One region of the Pelosinus baikalensis genome, then DNA from elsewhere that is predicted to be linked to it. Evidence: riboswitches for the same ligand, from Rfam matches in the RefSeq annotation. Region 1 holds a riboswitch; each other region holds the start of a gene.
The links. Region 1 has a riboswitch for cyclic di-GMP ahead of LMF89_RS17495 (EAL domain-containing protein). Riboswitches for the same ligand answer to the same signal wherever they lie in the genome.

Region 1 (7,459 bases):
CTTTTGCCGAAATAAATACTGTTGCAGTTGCTTCCGTATTGTTAAGCAAAAGCGCCGCCGAGCGTTAATCGGAAGTCTGATTATAATCAGATGCAATGAGTCCAATGTAGGGTGGTACCGCGTATCGTCGCCCCTATCAACGCTAATAAAAGCGCTGATAGGGGCTTTTTGTTTTTTGCAAAAAGATTACAAAAAAGAAATAAAAAAGGTGGAGAGTCGTATGGTAACAAAGAGTATAAAAAAGAAGGGTATAGTAAGTCTTTTTCTAATGGTTTTAGCGGTTATGGTCCTAGGGTGCGGCAGTGAAAAGTCTGGGAATAAAGGGGCAGCCTCAGATGGCAGTACGGCTAAAATTGGAGTGGTTTCCTATCTGACTGGGGCTGGTGCGGCTTACGGCGAGTCAATCCGTCAAGGATTAGAACTGGCTAGAGATGAGGTCAATGCCCAGGGAAAAGTAAAGCTTGAACTTATTTTTGAAGATTCTAAAGGTGAGAAAAATGAAGCGATTAATGCTGTTAACAAACTGATTCACAAAGATAATGTATTGTCACTCATTGGCCCCACATTAAGTGGTGAAATGTTTGCTGTTGGACCAATCGTCAATCAAGAAGGAGTACCCATTATGGGAACATCATTGACAGTAGAAGGAATTACTGAGATCGGCGATTATGTCTTCCGCAATTCTTTGCCTGATTCGGCTGCTATACCACAGTCTGTAAAAAAGGCTAAAGAAAAATTCAATTTGAAAAAAGTAGCGATTATGTATTCGGATAACAATGATTTGGCGGTATCAGGGTTTAAAATATTTGAAAAGACCTTAAAGGAAATTGGCGTAGAAGTAATTGCAGTGGAAACTTTCGCTGATAAAAATACTGATTTTTCCGCTCAGTTGACCAAGATTGCCACACTGAATCCCGATGCCATTATGGTTGCTGGATTGTATCAGGAGGCTGCGTTGATTCTTAAAAAAGCACGGGAAATTGGACTCACTGTTCCCGTTGTTGGTAATAACGGCTTTAACTCGCCGCAGTTGATTAAATCAGCTGGTAATGCAGCCGATGGAGCCATTGTAGCTAGTCCCTGGTTTCCGGGAAAAGATGATGCTAAGGTTAAAAGCTTCATAGCTGCTTACAAGGCAAAATACAGTAAAGAACCTGACCAATTCGCAGCTCAGGCTTATGATGCACTGCAAATTATGGCAATTGCAATCGAAAAAACAGGTTCAGTTACAGATCGACAGAAACTTCGTGATGCATTGGCTACGGTCAAGGATTATTCGGGTGTAACTGGTAAGTTTGCCTTTGATGAGAAACGCAATCCGGCGATGGATGTTACGGTTCTCGTTGTAAAAGACGGTCAGTTCACAGAACTAAAATAAGGATGTCGAGTAAGGTTAAGACTGGGGGAATTAAACTTGTTTTTACAGCAGATGATTAACGGCATCACCTTAGGCAGTACCTATGCATTGATTGCGTTAGGCTACACCCTGATTTTTGGTGTATTAAATATTGTTAATATGGCCCATGGTGAAATATTCATGTTTGGTGCCTTCATTGGTTTGATTTTGGCTACTAAATTCAATATGAGTATCTTTAGTGCCTTGTTAGGGGCTATGGTAGCAGGAGCAGTGCTCGGGTATCTTATGGAGCGTCTGGCACTGAGGCCGCTGCGCCGTCGTAAGGTTTCTGAATTAGCACCTTTGATTAGTACGATTGGGGTATCCATTTTTCTAGAGAGTTTGGCACTTCGACTGTTTGGACCACAAGCGCAATCCTTTCCATCCATTTATGCTACACAACTATTTGAGGTGGGCGGACTTAAAATTTCAGCGGTGCAGATTATTATCTTGGCCATTTCATTTGGGTTAATGGTTGCGCTGCGTTTCTGGTTGGCGAAAACACGCTTGGGCAAATCCATTCGTGCTACAGCTGAAAATATTGAAACGGCTAATCTGTTAGGTGTGGATACACAAAAAGTAATCGTGCTAACGGTTATGCTGGCATCGGCCCTGGGAGGGGGAGCTGGGGTACTTGTTGGACTGGCCTTTAATGCAATCGAACCAACCATGGGAATTACTATGGGATTCAAAGGGTTAGCAGTACTTATTTTGGGTGGCTTAGGCAATATTACCGGAGCAATGCTTGGCGGATTGCTCTTAGGCATCGCTGAAATATTCAGTGTAGCTTATGGGGTGTCATCGTATCGTGATGCTGTAGCTTTTGGTTTCATTATTTTACTGTTATTTTTGCGTCCTCAGGGGATTTTTGGCAGCAAAGAGCAGCAAGGAGGACGGTAGGCATGGAATTTTTATTAAATCCGTATTACATGCAACTCATAACCTTTATCATCATAAATGCCATTTTAGGCATTAGTATTTATCTAACGTTGTCTACAGGACAATTATCCTTGGGCAATGCCGGCTTTATGAGCGTAGGAGCTTATACCTCGGCTCTTCTTACTTTAAAAGCTGGAGTTCCTTTATATGCTGCGGTTCCTTTAGGCGGCGCCGCGGCTTGTCTATTGGCAGCGATCATCGGTATTCCCACCACTCGATTGCGAGGCATCTATCTGGCAATCGCGACTCTCGGGTTTGGCGAAGTAGTTAGGGTGATTATTCTCAATCTTAAGATTACCAATGGTGCTTTAGGGCTTTCGTCAATTCCTTCTATGGGTGTAATGCTCAGTAAAGGGATTGCTGCTTTTGGGTTAGCAGGTGGTATTGGCGGAATTAGTGTACGGCAATTAGGCAGTATCGCTGTGATTCTTATTTTGGCTCTGATTTTAGGGTTCTTGATCTTTTTTGCCTTGCGTCTTAGTACTTCCCGGTTAGGCAGAGCATTTGCTGCAATTAAAGCGGATGAACATGCCGCAGAAGTTTCTGGTATTGATACCCGCTACTATAAATTATTAGCCTTTTTTATGGGGGCTTTTGTAGCTGGTATTGCTGGTGGTCTGGCAGCCCATATCACTTTTTATATTGGACCGAAAGACTTTGCTATCATCGGGCAGTAGAAATATTATTGTTTGCTGTTCTCGGCGGCAGTGATGTGGTATGGGGACCGATTTTAGGAGCAGTACTTCTGACAGTATTGCCAGAAGTACTGCGGTTTGCCACCGAATATCGGGAAATGATCTATGGGGCAATACTAGTCCTGATGATGGCTTTTCGCCCGCAGGGACTCATTAGTGAAAGTACTCTTGCATTATGGCGGGCAAAGCTGACTGGTCAGCCTAAGATCGCGGGCCAAGATGGGGTAACAAGGAGGACGAGGCCATGACCTTACTACTTGAGCAAGTCACGAAACAATTCGGTGGTTTGGCGGCTCTGACGGATGTGGCTTTACGGTTAATCCAGGAGAAATAGTAGGAATCATCGGACCGAATGGAGCTGGTAAAACCACACTGTTTAATCTTATTACCGGTGTGCTGGCACCTAGCTCTGGCAGGATTATTTATCAAAAACAATCATTAGTCGATTTTAAACCACATAAGATTACAGAACTGGGGATTGCCAGAACCTTTCAAAATATTCGTCTGTTCGAGCATCTTACAGCCTTAGAGAATGTAGTGGTTGGCGCACATTGCCGTATGAAGGCCGGATTGTGGCAGGGAATATGGCGTACAGCGGCTCAGCGGCAAGAAGAAAAAAATATCCGTGAAAAAGCAAGAGAATTATTGAATTTAGTAGGAATTGGTGAAGATGAATTGTCTTTGGCAGGGGCTTTGCCTTATGGCAAGCAGCGGCGTTTGGAGATTGCCAGGGCGTTAGCGTCACAGCCGGATTTACTGTTACTTGATGAGCCAGCTGCTGGAATGAATGAGAGTGAGACCGATGATCTTCAGATATTGATAAAAAAAATTCAAGAATTAGGTAAAGCCGTTATTTTGATTGAGCATGATATGGGATTGGTAATGAACATTTGTGACAGGCTGGTGGTATTAAATTTTGGCAAAAAAATTGCCGAGGGTATTCCGAAGATCATTCAGGATCATCCAGCAGTAATTGAGGCCTATCTTGGCAAGGAGGAAGACTAATATGCTACAGTTGCAACAGCTTGCCGCAGGATATGGCAATATTAAGGCATTAAAAAATATTGACCTTACTGTCCCTGCAGGGTCGATTGTTTCTTTAATTGGCGCGAATGGCGCCGGCAAGACGACGGTTATGAAGGTTATTATGGGATTGATTAAACCAGAGTCCGGTCAGATTTTCTTCAAAGGTCAAAATATTAGTGGAATAGCAACCCATAAAATCGTGAGTTTAGGACTTTCTCTAGTACCGGAAGGACGCAGCATACTGTCGCGAATGACGGTATTGGAAAATTTGGAGATGGGAGCTTGCCAGCGCAAAGATAATGAAGTGCAGGCAGACTTGCACCGGATCTTTCAACGATTTCCCATACTGGAAGAGCGAAAAGCCCAATTAGGAGGAACTCTTTCGGGTGGTCAGCAACAAATGCTGGCTATTGGCAGAGCATTGATGTCGAGACCCGAATTATTGCTTCTTGATGAACCTTCAATGGGGTTAGCACCGCTGGTAGTGGCGGATATTTTTAAGGTCATTCAGGAAATTAACCAAGAAGGAACTACGGTATTGCTTGTGGAACATGTAAGGCAGGCATTAAAGATTGCTAAGTACGCCTATGTATTAGAAACGGGACGCATTAGTCTCCACGGCCAGGCTGTGGATATTGCTAAAGATCTACGGGTTATGGAAGCCTATCTAGGCGGCAAAAAATAAATGATTAGCAGTCTCTAGGGAAATCTCATTTAGGACGGCAAAGGATGAGCATAGCTAACGCTTCGCCGTTGTACTTAACCTACGCTTATAGTTATGCTCAGTCCTTTGCCTGTTTTTGGCTATAGATGGTTTTCGAAAGAGATTGCATTAGAATGGGGAGGAACTGTAGGAATGGAAAATATGTATGTTTTTTATGAGGGAAAGATTGTTTTGGAGAGCGAAGTACATATCAGTGTACGCTGTAAAGGATTTAACTATGGGCTCGGTTGTTTTGAAGGAATACGGGCTTATTGGGATGAGGCTGAAAAACAGCTGTATGTATTTCGCCTAAGAGAACATTATGAACGTCTTCTGCAATCCTGCAAAGTGTTGTATATTAATATTCCTTATACTGTAGATGAGTTATGTCAAGCTACGATTGAATTGCTTAAGAAAAATAATCTTCAGACGACAACCTATATCAGGCCAGTTGCATTTAAGGGCTCCAATCATGTTGCTCCTACCTTATTAGATGATGATAATCGAATTGTAATCTATTGTCAGCCTATGGGTAACTTTACTGGCAAAGATGAACTGCGGGCTGCATTTACTTCTTGGGAACGCTTAGGGGATAACATGCTGCCACCTCGCACTAAGCCTACAGCTGCTTATCTTAATTCGGCTCTGGCTTCTTTAGAAGTAGTGAGCAAAGGGTATGATGAGGCTTTGTTTCTAACACGCAATGGTCATGTTTGTGAAGGACCGGGGGAAAATGTATTTATGGTTCGCAATGGGAAAATAATTACTCCACCTCCATCTGACAATATTCTTGAAGGTATTACCAGAGATACAGTGATGCGTTTGGCACGCCAAGAGCTTGGCATTGAAGTGATTGAGCGCAGTATTACCAGAACGGAATTATATGCAGCGGATGAAGTTTTCTTCAGCGGTACAGCGATGGAAGTGGTGGCTGTTGTTGAAGTGGATGACCGAAAAATTGGCAATGGTCATCAAGGCCCTGTGTGCCGTAAACTCAAAGAATTATTCTTTCAGGTTGCTACGTCCAAAATAAAGACATATTCGGATTTTTGCACACCTGTATATTAAAAGTTTTGTAGATTTTATGAATCACAAAGGTACAATGCCGCTGATGCGACATTGTACCTTTGTGATTTGATTCGTTTAATGTATAGAGTTATGTAAGAAGGCAATGAACCGTGAGGTTGCGCGTCTTCGCGGTTCAATTTTTTTGTTTTTTAAGGATGCATAGAGGTTTTCTAAAAAAAAGATCCTTGCTTGGAGGACTTTAGTCCTTAAGTTTTACTTGACTTAATAATAATAAGGCAATACAATTATATGTATAATTTGACAAAAATTTCAAAAGTTAATATTGGGCAAACTTACTGAAAGGTAAGGACGCAAAGCCGTGGGTCTAAGGAATTGTCTATGACTGCCAGGTTGCGAATATAATTACATTGTAATTATTAAATTGGCACCCGCTTTCTATAGCTGGTGCTTTATTTCATATTCTTTATTCTCTGTGTCCTTTTTGGCTCTTATATCGTAGAGCCATAAGAATTATTAATTACCGGGAAATAGGAGATGATATAGTTGACCCTGCGATCCAAAATAACAATGCTAGTGATAGTAACCTTTGGTCTATTTATTTTTTGTGTATATGCTTCTTTACATTATTCATTGGATCAGCAATTTGAGGAAAAACAAATTTCTATTGAAAATTCAGCTACTGGTAGGTATGAGAATCTCGCTCTTACGATGCCTTTCTTAGAAGAGCAGCATTTACATCTAGTAGGTCGAAAAAGTATTTACTATGGAGCTATTTTGATATTGTGTAGTGGTTTGATTTTTAGTTTTCTTTTACCAATGATATTAGAAAAAATCTTATTTCGTCGTTTGTATTCATTAATTAGGAGTATCGTTTACATAACCAAGACCCAGGACCTGTCATCAACCCTATGCGTATCAGGAACTGATGAAATTGCTATTTTGGCAGGAGAAATGAATGAGATGCTACTCGCTCTGTCCAATGAAAAAATGCTGAGGCAGCAAGCCTTGCACGAAGTGCAAAAGCTTAATAAAAATTTGGAAGAGCGGGTACAAGAAAAGGCAATACAGCTGCAAAAACAGATGTATACTGATCAACTTACGACAACTCCCAATCGTCTGCAGCTGAATGAAGATATGAAAGATGCGGAGAAACCTCATTTAGCAATTATTAATGTAGAGCAATTTCGCACGATCAATGAGTTTTACGGCTATCAGGCAGGAGATGATTTATTGCTGGAACTGGCAGAACGTCTGATAAAGCTGATAGAACCATATCACTATAAATTATACCGTTTAGCAGGTGATGAATATGCCATTCTAGCTAATGAGGGGAATGAGAAGAACTTTAGTGATTGGATGCTGAATATTCATAATGTAATTGAAAAAGTGCCTTTTAAAATTCATGGTCATAGTTCTTATCTTTTTGTTACTATCGGTATTGCAATTACGAAGGATAAGCCTTTAGAAAAAGCACAAATGGCTTTGGAATACGCCAGGCAATACTGTTTGCCGCTAAAAGTGTATCATGATGACTTGCCTATGAAGGAGACTCATCGCAATAATCTTCATTGGATACATGAAGTACAAGATGCAATACAGGAAGATCGGGTTATGGTATATTATCAGCCGATCATGAATACTCTTACTTTTGAAATTAGTAAATACGAAGTA
Region 2 (7,459 bases), on a different contig from region 1:
TCGTTGAGCGATTGCGGAGCATGTCACCACTAAGTGCAACAACGAACTTGTTACTCAATAATCCGTGTAATCAATACTATAATCATTAATTGAAGCATTTCGGAAGAGGTGGTTGTTGATTATGATGAATACTGTTATAAAGGCGGATGCCTGAAATGACACTAAGCCGAATTCGTAGTTTTGACGGTGCTGTCGCAATTATTACCGGTGGAGGATCAGCAACCGGAGCATCACTTGATCAGGAATTGGCAAGAAGGGGGTGTGAAATCGTTCTCGCTGATTACCCAATAGATGGAGTGAAACAAGTCGCAACTGAAATCCAGGCTGCGGGAGGAACCGCAACTGCGGCAGAAATTGATGTTACTGATTCTTGGAATGTCGAAGCTTTGATTTATGCAACGATCAGACGAACTGGCCGATTAGACTATATGTTCAATTACGCGGGTACTGGTTTGTGCAGTACGGCTTTTGGCCGGAAAATTGAAGATTGGGATACAATGATAGAGAGAAATCTTCGTGGCATCATATATGGGGTCCGGGCAGCGTATCAGGTTATGCTGGTTCAAGGATTCGGACATATTGTCAACATTGCCCCAATCATTGACGTATTCCCTGTATCAGAAAATAAGAGTTACGCTATTACAAGGCATGCCATTATCGGATTTTCAAATGCAATGAGGTTAGAAGCTGCTTCGGCAGGAATCCGCATAAGGCTCTCTGCCCGGATTTTATTGGGACTTCCGCTGTAGATCAGGATACGAAATATAGTAGAAGAATTATGAAATTTTCGCCACAGCAATTAAACGCGAAAAAAACAATAGAACCGGCTAAATCAGGGCCATCGGAGGTTTTTGCTGTCAAAGTGTTAGACGCAATTGCCAGGAATGAAGCAATCATTGTTACTTCTGAATAAGCTAAACCGTTTATTGGATTAAGCGATTTTCTTAGCTTTCCACAGTCATTAATAGCAGGGAAACACTCATGCATACTGAAAAACAAAATGGGTGAAATTCGAAATGGAGGAAGAGGATAAGGATGAATGAGATATTAAAAATAATTAAGAGCCGGAGAAGCATAAGAAGCTTTACCGAGCAGCAAATCAAGGAGGAAGATTTACAAGCTATACTGGAAGCCGGACAATATGCACCAAACGGAATCGGCAACCAGCCCTGGCATTTTATTGTTGTCCAGAACAAAGAACTGCTTGAAGCACTAAGTAGCGCCTCCAAGCAAGTCGCCAAGAATCACGAATTAGGATTCTTCAGAAATCTAGCCAATACCAAAGAGTTTAATGCATTTTATGGAGCTCCGACAGTAGTGATTGTTGCGGGCGATGAACAAACTCAGTGCTCGCTAGCAGATTGTGCCGCAGCAACCCAAAACATGTTGCTTGCAGCGGAAGCCCTTGGCTTAGGTGCTTGCTGGATTAATTTTGGCCTTTTTATCTTTGATGGTGAGGAAAGTGCGCATTATAAGCAGCTTTTGAAAGTTCCTGAAGGATTCAGACCTTTCTATTCAGTGGCGCTGGGCTATAGAAAAGGCGAGGTACCTAAGGCTGCACAAAGAAAAGAGCAAGTTGTAATTTTCATATGATATTGCAAACTAGTTAAGTTAATGGCATGAGGAGGAAGATATTTTTAGATTCCGACAATAATATTCGATAAACATGAGAGGCATGTGTTTATTCTGCCGGCTCCAGAAAGAAGATTCGCCTTCTTATAAAAAATCTCGCCACCTTTCTGGCAGCAACTCCCGAGTAGGTGGGGTCATTCTTGCTAATAAATGTAAGTAAGGAGGAAGAAGCCTGAGATATTCTGGGAAAGCTTTACTCTCGAAGCAAATGCCGCCGGATATTTTTGCGCAAAAAGTGCTGGATGCCGTTCGCCAGAAACGAGGTAATTATTGCTATACCGAGTCGCAATAAACTATTCTGGTGGTTTGACCGTCTATTTCCCGAATGGAATTTACGGTTGACGCAAAAGAAAGTGGCCGAATATTTCCGGTAGGGATAGTAAACTATACTCTCTTCATCCGCTCCGTTCAGCCAGCGTTGTATCCTGCCGGGAGCTGTTTATAAACCTCCCTACCCCTACAAAGAATCTGAAAGATTGATTGCAACAGTAAATAAAATAATAGAGATGGCTGCCAAGAAGAATATCATCATTGTATATATCTAGCCGGTATATGGCTACTGAACGAAACTGTTACCGCTTTCATATTATTGGGGGGAGCTATGGTTGTTACTGGGGTTTATTTGACCAACAAGTTTAAGGTTGTTGTCATTAGTTCCCAATCTAATTAGATGTGCAGTAGTCAATATGTATCAGTTCCCAGTATAAGCGGGATTTTTAGCTAGAGCTGCTCTTGTGCAAGAGCCAAATCATCCGGTTTATCGTTCGTGGCGACATATTCGTAAGTATGGGGGACGTCCATTGAAAGAGGACTGATATACTAACATGCAAATGTTTTGTTGGCTCCGAGCTGAATTGATGGCGAACTTCGGCTAGGCAACAACTCCCTAGGGCCTACCGAGTAGTAGGGGGAATGACTGGATAAATGTCGATTATATAGCAACAAAAAGCTCCGCTCAGCCTGTTCAGGCAATAGAAATGTTCAACTCCAATCATATTAAGCATGAAAAATATTGATATGGCCATTGAGGAGACGTTTAACAATAAAGGTAGATTTATCTCAGTGTTTTAGCAAGTCAAGTAGTGGTAAATCAATCATTATTGCCAGCACAGAGGGTAACTAATCTATACCTAGTTATGATGATATAAAGATCGGATTAAATATCAAAAGGAAGGGACTGGTGGAAAGTGAATGACGGAATTAACAAGATTATAGAGCAAAATATTAAAAGGGCAATGAAACAGGGAGCATTCAACGATTTACCCGGCCAGGGCAAACCTTTGCAACTTACTGATCTCACGTTTGTTCCTCCGGAACAGCGTGGAGCATTTTTGGTTATGCAGAATTCAGGCTCGTTGCCGCCGGAAATGGAGTTGCGCAAAGAAATTACCAGTTTGGAAGAAGAGTTGCAAACTGCTGCTGGGGAAGAAAAAGCTGTTATACAGAAAAAGCTTACGGAAAAGAAAATGTTTTATGACGTTCTGATGGAACGAAGAAAACGCTAGAAATTGAAATAAACGGTTAGTTTTTCAAGATACTGATTAGATGGGTAGCTTCTCTTATTGACATAACGATAAAATATGTTACAATTTCAAGTTATCATTTTTCATAGGGACAAGGAACCTGTCTTGTGTCCCTATACGCTGCATTTCTACGTTCATTGACGAAACAGGTTATAGGGTGTAGAATAGACAATATCGAAAAGAATATTTTGGCAAACCAATTGAAAAGTTGGGACGCAAAGCTATGGGTCTAAAGACGAGTTGTCTATGATTGCCAGGTTGCTAGTGAATCATAAATTAAGTGAATCGTGATGAGTTAATTAGCACTTGCCTTGGGCGGGTGCTATTTTTTATGGCGGGATAGGTAGGTTCAATATAGTAAGTTGGCAATTTTGAAGATAAGTGAAAAATGGATGGGGGAGAATTTTTTTTATGAATTTGCTTACATGGGTGAAGAAAAGTATTCAGGTAAAGGTTACAGCTGTTTTAGTAATTGGGCTATTAGTAACATTAAGCATTCTAGGAGTATGTAATTTCTACAATGCAAAAAGTATATTGGTTTCAGATGCTGAGGAGGATCTTGTCCATCGAGCAAATGCCTATGCTGAAGACATTGGGACGTGGAAAGATACTCGTGAAATTGAGGTTTCCATATTGGCAACGAATCAAAGTGTTGTTAACGGAGATACGCAGGGGGCACTTGCTTATTTAAAAGAAGAGACCAAACGAAATCCTATTTATTCACGGTTTTGGCTTGTAGATGCAAAGGGGCAATCCATTCATACATCAGGGGATAGAACAAATATCGCTGATCGTGAATATTTTAAACAGGTCATGTCAACTGGCAAAGCGACAACTACCGATCCAATTATTTCTAAGGCTGATGGTAAATTGGTGGTATCTGTGGTTGCGCCAATCAAAAAGAATAACCAGATTATAGGGGCTCTTGGCGGTACAGTGCCTATTGATGCTCTCATTTCACGTATTAATCAAATTAAGGTTGCACAAAGTGGTTATGCCTACGTAATTCAGGGTGATGGTTTAACCATCATTCATCCTGATAAAGACCAAATAATGAAGACAAATATATTAAAGGATCCTAATGCAAATGATCAACTTAAAAATGTAATTAATAAAATGGTAAATGCAGAAACCGGAACTGGTAATTACGTAGACGAGGGCATTACGAAGTACATTGCTTTCGCTCCTATTCCTGGAACTCATTGGAGCTTGGGGATCAATGTACCGGAACAAGAAATTCTTGTAAAATTGGCCCCCTTTCTAAGAGCCTCCTTTATTACAATCGGTTTGATTCTTATTGCTGCTTGTGGTTTTGGTATTCTGGTTTCAAGGAATATAACAAAGCCGATTATAAGAATGAATAAAGCAATTGAAAAAATGGCAGAAGGTGACTTAACCTTACAAGTAGCTGCTCTAGGTATGACGGCAGCACAGAGTGCCGATGGTAAAGACGAATTAGATGCAATGGAGATCCATTTTGATACTATGGTAAAAAAAATACGCAGTTTGGTTCAACAAATTGCTACTTCAGCAGAACTGGTAGCAGCATCTTCCGAGGAACTTACGGCAAGCGCAGAACAATCTTCTGTAGCTGCCAATCAAATAGCTGAAACGATAACGGAAGTATCTTCAGGCAGTACGTTTCAAATGCAAGCAGTAGATGTTGCAGAGGATGCTGTTGAAAAGATGTCTGCTAGTATACAACAGGTAGCTGCTCACTCTGGTAATGTAGCAGCTACTGCTGAAAAGACTGCGCTTGCTGCTCAAGATGGTGGTAAGGCAATAGAAGATACTACGAAACAGATGGAGAATATTGAGAAAACAGTAATGAACTCAGCTCAGGTAGTCGAGAAACTTGGCAATCGTTCAAAAGAGATTGGTCAAATTGTGGATACCATTGCTGGAATTGCTGGTCAAACAAATCTCCTTGCATTGAATGCTGCAATCGAGGCAGCACGTGCTGGTGAACAGGGCAGAGGGTTCGCTGTGGTAGCGGAAGAAGTTCGAAAACTAGCTGAACAATCTCAGGACGCAGCAAAACATATTGCAGTACTAATTGGTGAAATTCAAGGTGATACTGAAAAAGCAGTTAACGTAATGGCCGAGGGGACGAATGAAGTCAAGCGAGGTTCAGAAGTAGTTCATATTGCAGGCAAGGCTTTCGGGGAGATATTGAAATTAATTGAACAGGTTTCCAATCAAATCCGAGATATTTCTGCTGCAATTCAGCAGGTAGCAGGTGGCAGTGAGCAAATTGTTTCCTCAATTAAAGAAATCGACAGAATCAATGGTGAGACAACAGGGTATACCCAGACTGTTTCTGCCTCAGCCCAAGAGCAGTCTGCATCAATGGAAGAGATTGCTGCCTCTAGTGAAGCTTTATCTAAAATGTCTGAGGAACTTCGCTCTATTATAGCCCAATTTAAAGTATAAATGCTTCCTTCAAACTACTCATAATCTACCTTGTTAGTAGATTATGGGTAGATTCTCTTTATATTTTGAAATGAAAATTAAATATGGAAAGATTAGGGTTAGATTTTTTATGTGGACACGAACCTATCTCGTGTCCCATTGAAAAGGGATTCACCCCTTGGCTATATGAGGCTGACTAATAGTAATGTCTGCAGATGTTGTAGATTTTTGTCTAAACATATGATATAATTATGTCAATAGCAAGGGCGCTGTTTTCTTATTTAAGAAAAAACAGCGTCTTTTTAGTTTAATTCAGCAAGAAAGGAAGGGGGGAAAGATTTATTTGAAATAAGAAGTTACATGAATGTCTTTATAAATTTTTTAGAGGGAGAGAATTTTTTTATGATGACTGCTGTTGGTGTTATTGTAGTAATTATTACAGTTTACTTTTTGATCAAGCGTTATGATGCGCGATTGGTATTATTAGCTTCTGGTATTATTATGGCTTGTGTGGCGGGGACGCCGATGGTTTCTTTAAATGCTTTTGCAAAAGAAATGACCAATAGTGGGCTGATTCAAGCAGTTTGTTCCGTTATGGGTTTTGCAATGGTAATGAAGTATACAGAATGTGATAAACATTTAATTAATCTTATGGCAAACGGTCTTTCCAAAGTTCGACCGCTTTTGATTCCGGGTGTGGTTTTGGCTACCTACGCAGTCAATGTAGCACTACCAAGTGCTGCGGGAACGGCAGCGGCTGCAGGGGCGATTTTTGTACCGTTGATGATGTCGGCAGGTGTACATCCGGCGATGGCGGGAGCAGCGGTAAAATGCGGTACATATGGCAGCATGTTGAATCCAGGTTTGGCACATAATCCGTTTGTAGCCAAGATTGCCGGTGTGGGCGTTATGGACGTTATCGCATTTCACTTTAAAGCTAATATTGCGTCTTTGCTTACAGCAACAATTTTGATTACGTTGATTGCTTATTACAGAAAAGAGCATACAGGGTATAAAGCCGAGGGTTTTGAGGCCGAGGCATCTTTCAAGGTAAAACATCTATACGCGTTGATGCCGATCTTTCCTATTGTAATTCTAATTTTAGGTGCAACGGCAATTATTCCGGCATTTAAGATGGATGTTCCACAAGCCATGGTTATCGGTTCTTTAGTTGCGCTGTTAGTGACGAGAAAAAATCCTGTCAACTTGAGCAATGCATTCTTCGATGGTATGGGGAAAGCTTATGGTGAAATTCTTGGTATCATCATTGCGGCTGGTGTATTTGTTTCTGGCTTGACAGCAATTGGACTTGTAAAAGCTTTTACCGATTCAATGCTGAGCAATCCAGCAATTGTTAAGATTTGTGCAGCAGTCGGTCCATTTATTTTGGGATTAGTTGTTGGTTCCGGCGATGCGGCAACTTTTGCATTTAATCAAGCCATTACACCACATGCAGCAGATTTTGGTATGTCAGTGGTGCAAATGGGCAGCATGGCCACACTAGGTGGTACACTAGGGCGCACGATGTCACCAATTGCCGGTGCCACAATTATCATAGCTGGTATTGCTGGTGTCAATCCAATGGAAATCGCAAAGCGTAACTGCTTGCCAATGGTAGGTGCTATGATAGTCGGTATGTTATTCTTGTTAGCGTAGAAATTGTTACCCTTCATTTGGAACAGTAATTTTTAAAAGAGGTGTTGAGTTGTTGTGGGGAAAATTACTATTGTAGCAGCAGGAGACTCTTTTATTACGCAGCGTTTACCGCAATGCTTATATTGGTCATGGTCCACATATTTGGCGAGGTATTGAAATCTATAAAAATCGTCCAATTTTTTATAGCCTTGGCGATTTCATTTTCCAAAATGATTCGGTGGAACGACAGCCAACAG
Region 3 (7,459 bases), on a different contig from region 1:
CCATTTACTAATACTTTTACTATCATCACCAGTTGGAGAATAATGTTCATCAAAATTCCAACGATCAATTTCCCGAATTGAATTAACTCCTTGTGATAAATTTCTCCAAAATTCTTGATAGTTTTCTGCTCCAGGGAATCGGCAGGCTATCCCGACTATGGCAATATCATTACAATTGCCTGTACTATTTGTTTTCTTGCTTTCATTCCCATTCTTTTTAACCTGACTTTTTGGTTTCCGCTCTTTCATTGACTCACCCACTTTTCTAGTTTTCGCAATTACTTAAGTCCCAAAGTTTCCTATCTCCTGAATTTTAACGAATATTTATTTCATAATTGATACATAATATCGGAATAACTGTTTAGAAAACCATCTTCCCTAACTCTGCTAATTTAAGCACTTAGGAAAGTATTAAAACGTTGATCCAATAGTTCCGCTGTTTCATGCATTAGTTTTAATGCTATTTCGTCAACATGCCGTTCTTGCCAATTTTCTAAAGTTGTTCCTCTAACCCATTGATTAAAAGATCCTAGTGCCGGACCGCAATGAATTTGAAAGTCTACTTTAGATTCAGTACTCCCACTTAAAGCCAGACGACTACTATAGCCAAAATACCATCTGAAAATCAAAGCCATCTTGTGTTTAGGGTTGCGTTCCGCTTTTTCGATTTCTTGAGCTGGATAAAAAGCTTTGACATCATTATAGACTTCTTCAAAACTTCTTTTAAAATATCTCTCCTGAATCTGCTTCTTAGTCTTTTCATCAATTTCATTCAAGGAGTTATATTGACGGTATAACTCAAATAATTTGTTAGCCCTGGCTGAAAAAAATAATCCTTTTTTTAACACTTGAACTTTAGCACCCAATTCAAACATATCCCCAGCTGGTGCATACTCCGTATCCTGGACATTCATTTCTTGCAATAAATCTTTTACTGCATCACTGGTAGCTGCTTCTACCGTGCATTGGTTGATCGAACCTGTTACGATAAAGTCTGCACCTAATATAAAAGCTGCTGCCGCGGCCTGAGGAGTTCCAATTCCACCGGCGGCTCCTATCCGAACCTTCTTATTATACTGATATTTTTCCATCATATCGTCTCGTAATTTGATTACTGCTGGTGTTAGTGCATAGGCTACGCCACCATCTGTATGACCGCCAGAATCGGCCTCCACACAAATATCATCCGCCATAGGAATTTGGGTAGATAAATCAGCTTCCTCCTGTGTAATCTTATTTTCGCTTACTAGCTTAGCGAGAATTTGTGCCGGAGCCGGACTTAAGAATGCTTGTGCCACCTCCGGCCGAGATAATTTGGCGATAATCTTGTTTGAAGTAATAACTTTTCCTTGTTCATTTTTTTTTAACCCTTTGACACGATATTTTACTAAGGACGGCGTAACATTTATAAAGGCCGCTGCTTCCACGTTTTTCACACCATAATTTATATAAAGATCAATTGTTTTTTCTTCCATTTCAGGATTGTTTGGATTATGTAATAAATTCATCCCATAAGCTTCTCCTGCTAAGAGCTCCTTTTGAATATATTGAATTGCATCTTCAATTTGCGACAAGTTCAAGCCTCCCGTACCAAAAAAGCCTAGCATTCCTGCCTTGCCCATTTTTACTACTATTTCTTTGGACGCTACTCCCCGATACATTCCACCGGTTACATAAGCATATGTAAGGTTATAATCCTTTTTAAACTCAGAACTCCCTAAACATGAAGGTAGAACATTTTGAACTTGCTTTTCAGCACTTTTAATTACCAATGGCTCCGCTTCTCTTTTAATCCGTTGAACTAATCCGGTTAAAACTTTACCTGATCCAATTTCTTTAAATTCCATTTCTCCAAGCCCCATCAAATATCTAATACTTTCTGTCCATTTCACTGGATGTGTAATTTGTTCCACTATATTTTGTTTAATATCAGATTGTTTATATGGTCTGGCATGAACATTGGAAATTACAGGTATCGCTAATTGGAAAAATTCAAAGCTATTTATAAAGGTTTCAAATTCTCTTTTAGCCCCTTCCATATAACGAGAATGAAAAGCTCCGCTTGTTTTTAAGGTAACAAACATTTTTACGTCCTTAATCCCCTCAAAAATAGGCTGAGCATGTTCAATGTCAGTTTTCAAACCCGAAATTACAATTTGAGTCGGTGAATTATAATTTGCAATATCTATACTCTGCAAATTATTTTGTTTTAAAACATCAGCTATTTGCTCTTCATTTAACCCAATCACTGCGGCCATACCACTCCCGGTAGCATGACTCATTAGCTCGCCTCTCTTTTGCACCAGTTTCAATCCTGTTGCAAAATCAAATGCTCCTGCCGCAAATAATGCATTATATTCCCCTAAACTATGACCGGCAACAAAATCGGGCTTTATCCCAGTTTCTTCAATTCTTTTAAGATAGCTTAGTGCATTTACTACATATAAAGCAGGTTGAGTATATTGGGTTTGACTTAAATTTAAGTCTACATCTTCCAAACAAAGTTCCTTAATCGAATATCCTAAAATTACATCTGCCTCTGCCGTTAATTCTTTAAATTCATCAAAAAGTGTTCCCCCCATTCCTTTACTCTGGGAACCTTGACCAGGAAAAACATACGTAATCATTTCTTTTCTATCCCCTTTCATAATAATTTTCTAATTAAAACTCTCTTTTAATCTTTCAAGTTTTTTAATTTCCTGACTAAAAGGAGTTAAAACGTCATAAGTTTGGGATATCTTTAATTTCTTAATTTTTAACAAAAAAAAACCACAAAAATTTATCATTTACAAATCTCCGTTACTATGCTAAAATTAATGCGTGCATATGTAAAATATGCCAAAGCAGCCCATAAATCAGTGGATTCCCGCCAAAGAAGCTTACTGATTTGTGGGTTATTATTCTTTCACGCTAAAAATACGCATACTAAAAAAGCATACTAAAAAAGCATACCAAAGCAACCACACATATCAAAGGATTCCCGCCAAAGAAGCTTACTGATTTGTGTTTGTATATGGAAATAATAACCGTTTTTATTGTATTTGTCAACCTATTTACATATTTGTAACATTCTGACATCTTTCAATTAAGTGCCAAGGGGAAAGGATTTGTTAACATCTCTATACTTTTAAAACTAAAAGAGAAGATGCCCATAATCTAGTAATCAGATAGATTATGGGTATCTTCTCTTTATTAGCTTTCTACATTATAAGCCTTATCCTATCAGATGCGCAGCACTACTCCGCAGGGGTTTATCCAAACCTTTCATTCACGATTTGAATAAATAGCTGTGCAGCTTTAGAAATATATGCATTTTTCTGAACCGCTACACACATTGTCCAATAGGGCTCATATTTTTCATTGATATAATAGTAGGCAGGTTGATAGATACCAGGAAAAATTTGCAAATATTGCAGCGGAACAAAGGTTATGCCAATCCCTTCACAAGAAAGCCGTCTTGCAGTTTCATAGCTTTTGGTAGTCAGTATAATCATTGGATTGATATTGGCTTTTTGTAAAATAGAATCCGTTCTGTCACAGCCATTCATCTTCCTTTTCTGTTTGTCAGCTCAGCCACAAGGCTTTGCACTGCCATCATCCGCCCTTGCATGAACGATCAGTCGAAACTTAATCTTTCAAATACATATTAGTTTTATATCTGGTATAGAGAAAAACTATATCGGATATAAAATAATAAGTATTTGATTATACCTTATCCCTATTATACAATGACAACATAAAAATTGGTATTTTTTTGACATTATGTGCAATAATATGTAACAAAAAATGCAACGATTAGCAAACAAATTAAATATATTGGCAAACCTGTTGAAAAGCAGGGACGCAAAGCTATGGGTCTACAGTCGTTACACGATCAAGATTGCCAGGCCGCCATGCTTAGTCACGCATGTAGACGGTCGGGATATTCCTGACCGTCTTTTATTGTTTAAAAAACTACCAACGAGGAGGTATGAAAGATTTCACCATTACTATTTTAATTGATTTAGATATTCGAATACGCCGATTGACTAAATCAGCTTGGAAAATTTTTAAAAGGAGAGGGGAAAAATGCAATTTATTGAAAATATGAAAGTCCAATTAAAATTAATAATACTAGTCTTTATCGGTTTTTTATGTATGGGGGTTGTCGGATATACAGGGTATCATTATCTTAGACAGTCAGATACGAATATGAATTTGATGTATAAGGACCGATTGGTTCCAGTTAAACTGGTAAATGAAAGTGCTACGAATGTCAGAGGATCAATCGCAGCAACAATAGAGCTGATGGTTTCAACTGATGAGAAAAAGAATCAAAAGTTAAGAAGTAATATTGATAATCGCTCAACCCTAATTAGGAACGCACTTGCAGAAATTGAGAAAATTCCTACAGACTCACAAGGTAAAGAATTATTAGATAAAGTACAAAGCGCTCTAGAAAAGCAGATTTCAGCGAGAGATCAAGTTATTAAGTTGACACAGGAAAAGAAAAATGCAGAGGCTTATGCGGCATATGTTAAAGAAGTAGAACCATTGACAAATGACCTTACTGGCAGCTTACGAAATCTTATGGATTATTACACCGCATTATCAGAGCAAATGAATGCAAACAATCATGAATCGGTTGTAAAAGCAACGCAGATTATGATTAGTATCATTTTAATGTCTTCTTTACTATTAGGATTATTAGGCTGGTACATTACCAAGATTATAACAAAACCCTTACATACGATGGTATTATTTTGCAATCAATTATCTGCTGGTGATTTTAGTGACAAGCCCCGTACATTTTCCAGTAAAGATGAATTTGGACAATTGGCAGATGCCTTGGCAAACACACGTGCCAGCATCCGTACATTGATGCAGCATGTCAATGACTCTGCGGAACAGGTGGCTGCCTCTTCCGAAGAATTGACTGCCAGCGCTGACCAATCATCTCAAGCTGCTAATCAGGTTGCCGGGGCCATTACCGATGTAGCTAATGGAATGGACGAACAGTTAAGTGTCGCCAATGGCACCTCGGAGATTGTCATAAATATGTCAGCTAGTATCCAGCAAGTTTCAGCTAATACAAATCAGGTGGCTGAACAATCGTCTTTAGCAGCAGAAAAAGCCAACGAAGGTAACAAGTCCGTTGATAAGGCAGTAAATCAAATGGCCTCTATCGAGCAGACGGTCATCTCCTCTGCACAAGTAGTTGCCAAATTGGGAGAGCGTTCCAAAGAAATTGGACAGATTGTTGATACGATTTCCAGTATTGCAGGACAAACGAATTTACTGGCTCTAAACGCTGCCATAGAAGCTGCACGTGCAGGAGAGCAAGGACGGGGCTTTGCTGTAGTTGCAGAAGAAGTCCGTAAACTTGCGGAACAATCACAAGATGCAGCGAAACAAATCGCCTCTTTAATTGGGGAAATACAAGGAGATACCGACAAAGCTGTAGATGCCATGAATGATGGCACCAGGGAAGTTAAGGTGGGAGCAAGTAGTGAACGCTTCCGGAAAAGCCTTTCAGGAAATAGCTGATCTAATATATAAAGTCTCGAATCAAATAAAAGAAATATCTACTGAGATAGAACAAATGGCTGTTGGCAGCCAACGGATTGTCGAATCAGTAAAACAGATCGACACACTTAGTAAAAAAGCATCGGGTGAAGCCCAGACCGTATCGGCTGCGACCCAGGAACAATCAGCATCAATGCAGGAAATAGCCTCCTCCAGCCAAGCGTTAGCTAATTTGGCAATGAATTTACGGCAAGCAGTCGGTAAGTTTCACATTTAAGCGCCAATGTCGGTAGTTACCGCGTTAAGCGCTTAATGAGAGAGAATAATTTCATCTGCTTGATATATGGAACTTTTGCAGAAATATGTCAAAGAGAGACATAATTCACCAAATAAAGGCGAATTATGTCTCTAAATTTTTCCCAAAAAGATTTGATTTTCCTGTAAAGTGATCTAAAAAGTAACTGGATGTGAATCATTGTAGATTCAATAGGCTATGAGGCTAAAAACTTTTTTATTTATATAATTTCACTTTATCCACTGCGTTAAATAAATTCATCTTGAATTCAATAACTTCACGTGCTGCTGCTATACATGGCGGATAAATAGCGTTGGGTTCATACCAACCTTCATTATCTTTTAACACTTCACGCACCTTTTTATAGTAAGCTGCTTTTACGTCGCTAGAAATGTTTATTTTAGAGATTCCGATTTTTACGGATTCCGCAATCTCTTCATCTGCATTTGATGAACCTCCGTGTAAAACTAATGGAACCATAACAACATCTCTTATCTCTTTTAATAAATCCAACCTAAGTTTTGGCTTCATTCCTTTCGGGTAAATACCATGAGCCGTTCCAATAGCAACTGCTAATGTATCAATTCCAGTTTTGGCAACAAAGTCTTTTGCTAACTTAGGATCAGTGTATATAATCTCGCTTGCTCCCCCCTCAGCAGAGGTCCCAGTAGTCCCTATTGTTCCTAATTCTGCTTCTACTGAAATATGAATTGGATGGGCTGCTCCTACAACTTTTTTGGTTATTTCAATATTGTCTTCATATGACAAATGGGAGCCATCAATCATTACGGAAGTAAAACCACATTGAATTGCACGCATTACTTGTTCAAAACTTCCACCATGATCTAAATGAATAACCATTGGTACTTTGGCTGCGTTAGCTTCTGCTTTGCAGGATTCAACAAAGCTATCTCCTAAAAAGGATAATTCATCTGGATGAATTGCTAAGATTACTGGACATTGCATTGCTTCTGCACTTTGAACCACTGCTGTTAAAATTTGTCCACTGCCGATATTGAATGCAGGTACTGCAAACTGATTTTTCTGCGCGACTTTCAACAATTCTTTCATATTCATTAACATGTGCGTCTCTCCTCATATTTTATATTGATTTATCACTTGATCCTGCTAATCGAATATAATATCTAACTTTCTCAATACTGTCTTTTTCTACTTGGTGAATTAATTCAAAGTAGTTCTTATCAGGGGTTTCTTTAAATTGGACTTTCGTGCTTTCTGCGCACGCATTGAAAAAATCACAGCCAACATTGATCTTATTAATGCCAAACTGTACTGCCTGCAAAATATTATCTTCACCAGAACCTGATCCTCCATGTAAAACAAGAGGTACTTTTGTTTTATCTTTAATTGCTTTTAATCGCTGGAAATCAAATTTTGGCACAATTCCATCTGGATAGTTTCCATGAGATGATCCAAAAGATATCGCTAAAGCATCAACTCCTGTTTCCTCTGCGAAGAGCTTTGCTTCATCGGGGTCTGAATACATTGCAGTTTGTGTAAAAGAACCATCTTCATTGGTTCCCATGCAGCCAATTTCGCCTTCGACACTTACATTGTATTCTTTGGCAAATTCCACAATCTTTTTGCTGAATTCAATATTTCCCCTTAAATCATAGCGAGAAGCATCCACCATTACAG

Region 2: linked by a shared signal. The riboswitch ahead of LMF89_RS16110 (methyl-accepting chemotaxis protein) and the one ahead of LMF89_RS17495 (EAL domain-containing protein) in region 1 are both predicted to bind cyclic di-GMP.
Region 3: linked by a shared signal. The riboswitch ahead of LMF89_RS01105 (methyl-accepting chemotaxis protein) and the one ahead of LMF89_RS17495 (EAL domain-containing protein) in region 1 are both predicted to bind cyclic di-GMP.

What each region holds. Positions count from the first base shown of each region.
Region 1 covers NZ_JAJHJB010000028.1:21,033-28,491, forward strand. Annotated here, with positions in the region: gene LMF89_RS17460 (ABC transporter substrate-binding protein) at 221-1,378, shown strand; gene LMF89_RS17465 (branched-chain amino acid ABC transporter permease) at 1,415-2,296, shown strand; gene LMF89_RS17470 (branched-chain amino acid ABC transporter permease) at 2,299-3,012, shown strand; gene LMF89_RS17475 (hypothetical protein) at 3,021-3,278, shown strand; partial or broken gene LMF89_RS17480 (ABC transporter ATP-binding protein) at 3,275-4,035, shown strand; gene LMF89_RS17485 (ABC transporter ATP-binding protein) at 4,037-4,741, shown strand; gene LMF89_RS17490 (branched-chain amino acid transaminase) at 4,913-5,827, shown strand; cyclic di-GMP riboswitch class I at 6,104-6,186, shown strand; gene LMF89_RS17495 (EAL domain-containing protein) at 6,332-7,459, shown strand, end outside.
Region 2 covers NZ_JAJHJB010000024.1:27,623-35,081, forward strand. Annotated here, with positions in the region: gene nifS (cysteine desulfurase NifS) at 1-89, shown strand, start outside; gene LMF89_RS16095 (SDR family oxidoreductase) at 156-749, shown strand; gene LMF89_RS25850 (hypothetical protein) at 779-913, shown strand; gene LMF89_RS16100 (nitroreductase family protein) at 1,036-1,593, shown strand; gene LMF89_RS16105 (DnaJ family domain-containing protein) at 2,820-3,137, shown strand; cyclic di-GMP riboswitch class I at 3,336-3,421, shown strand; gene LMF89_RS16110 (methyl-accepting chemotaxis protein) at 3,567-5,588, shown strand; gene dcuC (C4-dicarboxylate transporter DcuC) at 5,970-7,223, shown strand; partial or broken gene LMF89_RS26280 (CapA family protein) at 7,345-7,419, shown strand; gene LMF89_RS16125 (hypothetical protein) at 7,441-7,459, shown strand, end outside.
Region 3 covers NZ_JAJHJB010000001.1:274,150-281,608, forward strand. Annotated here, with positions in the region: gene LMF89_RS01090 (SDR family NAD(P)-dependent oxidoreductase) at 1-249, opposite strand, end outside; gene fabD (ACP S-malonyltransferase) at 393-2,627, opposite strand; gene LMF89_RS01100 (LysR family transcriptional regulator substrate-binding protein) at 3,252-3,548, opposite strand; cyclic di-GMP riboswitch class I at 3,809-3,896, shown strand; gene LMF89_RS01105 (methyl-accepting chemotaxis protein) at 4,069-5,526, shown strand; gene LMF89_RS26095 (hypothetical protein) at 5,489-5,782, shown strand; gene LMF89_RS01110 (ketose-bisphosphate aldolase) at 6,017-6,883, opposite strand; gene LMF89_RS01115 (class II fructose-bisphosphate aldolase) at 6,903-7,459, opposite strand, start outside.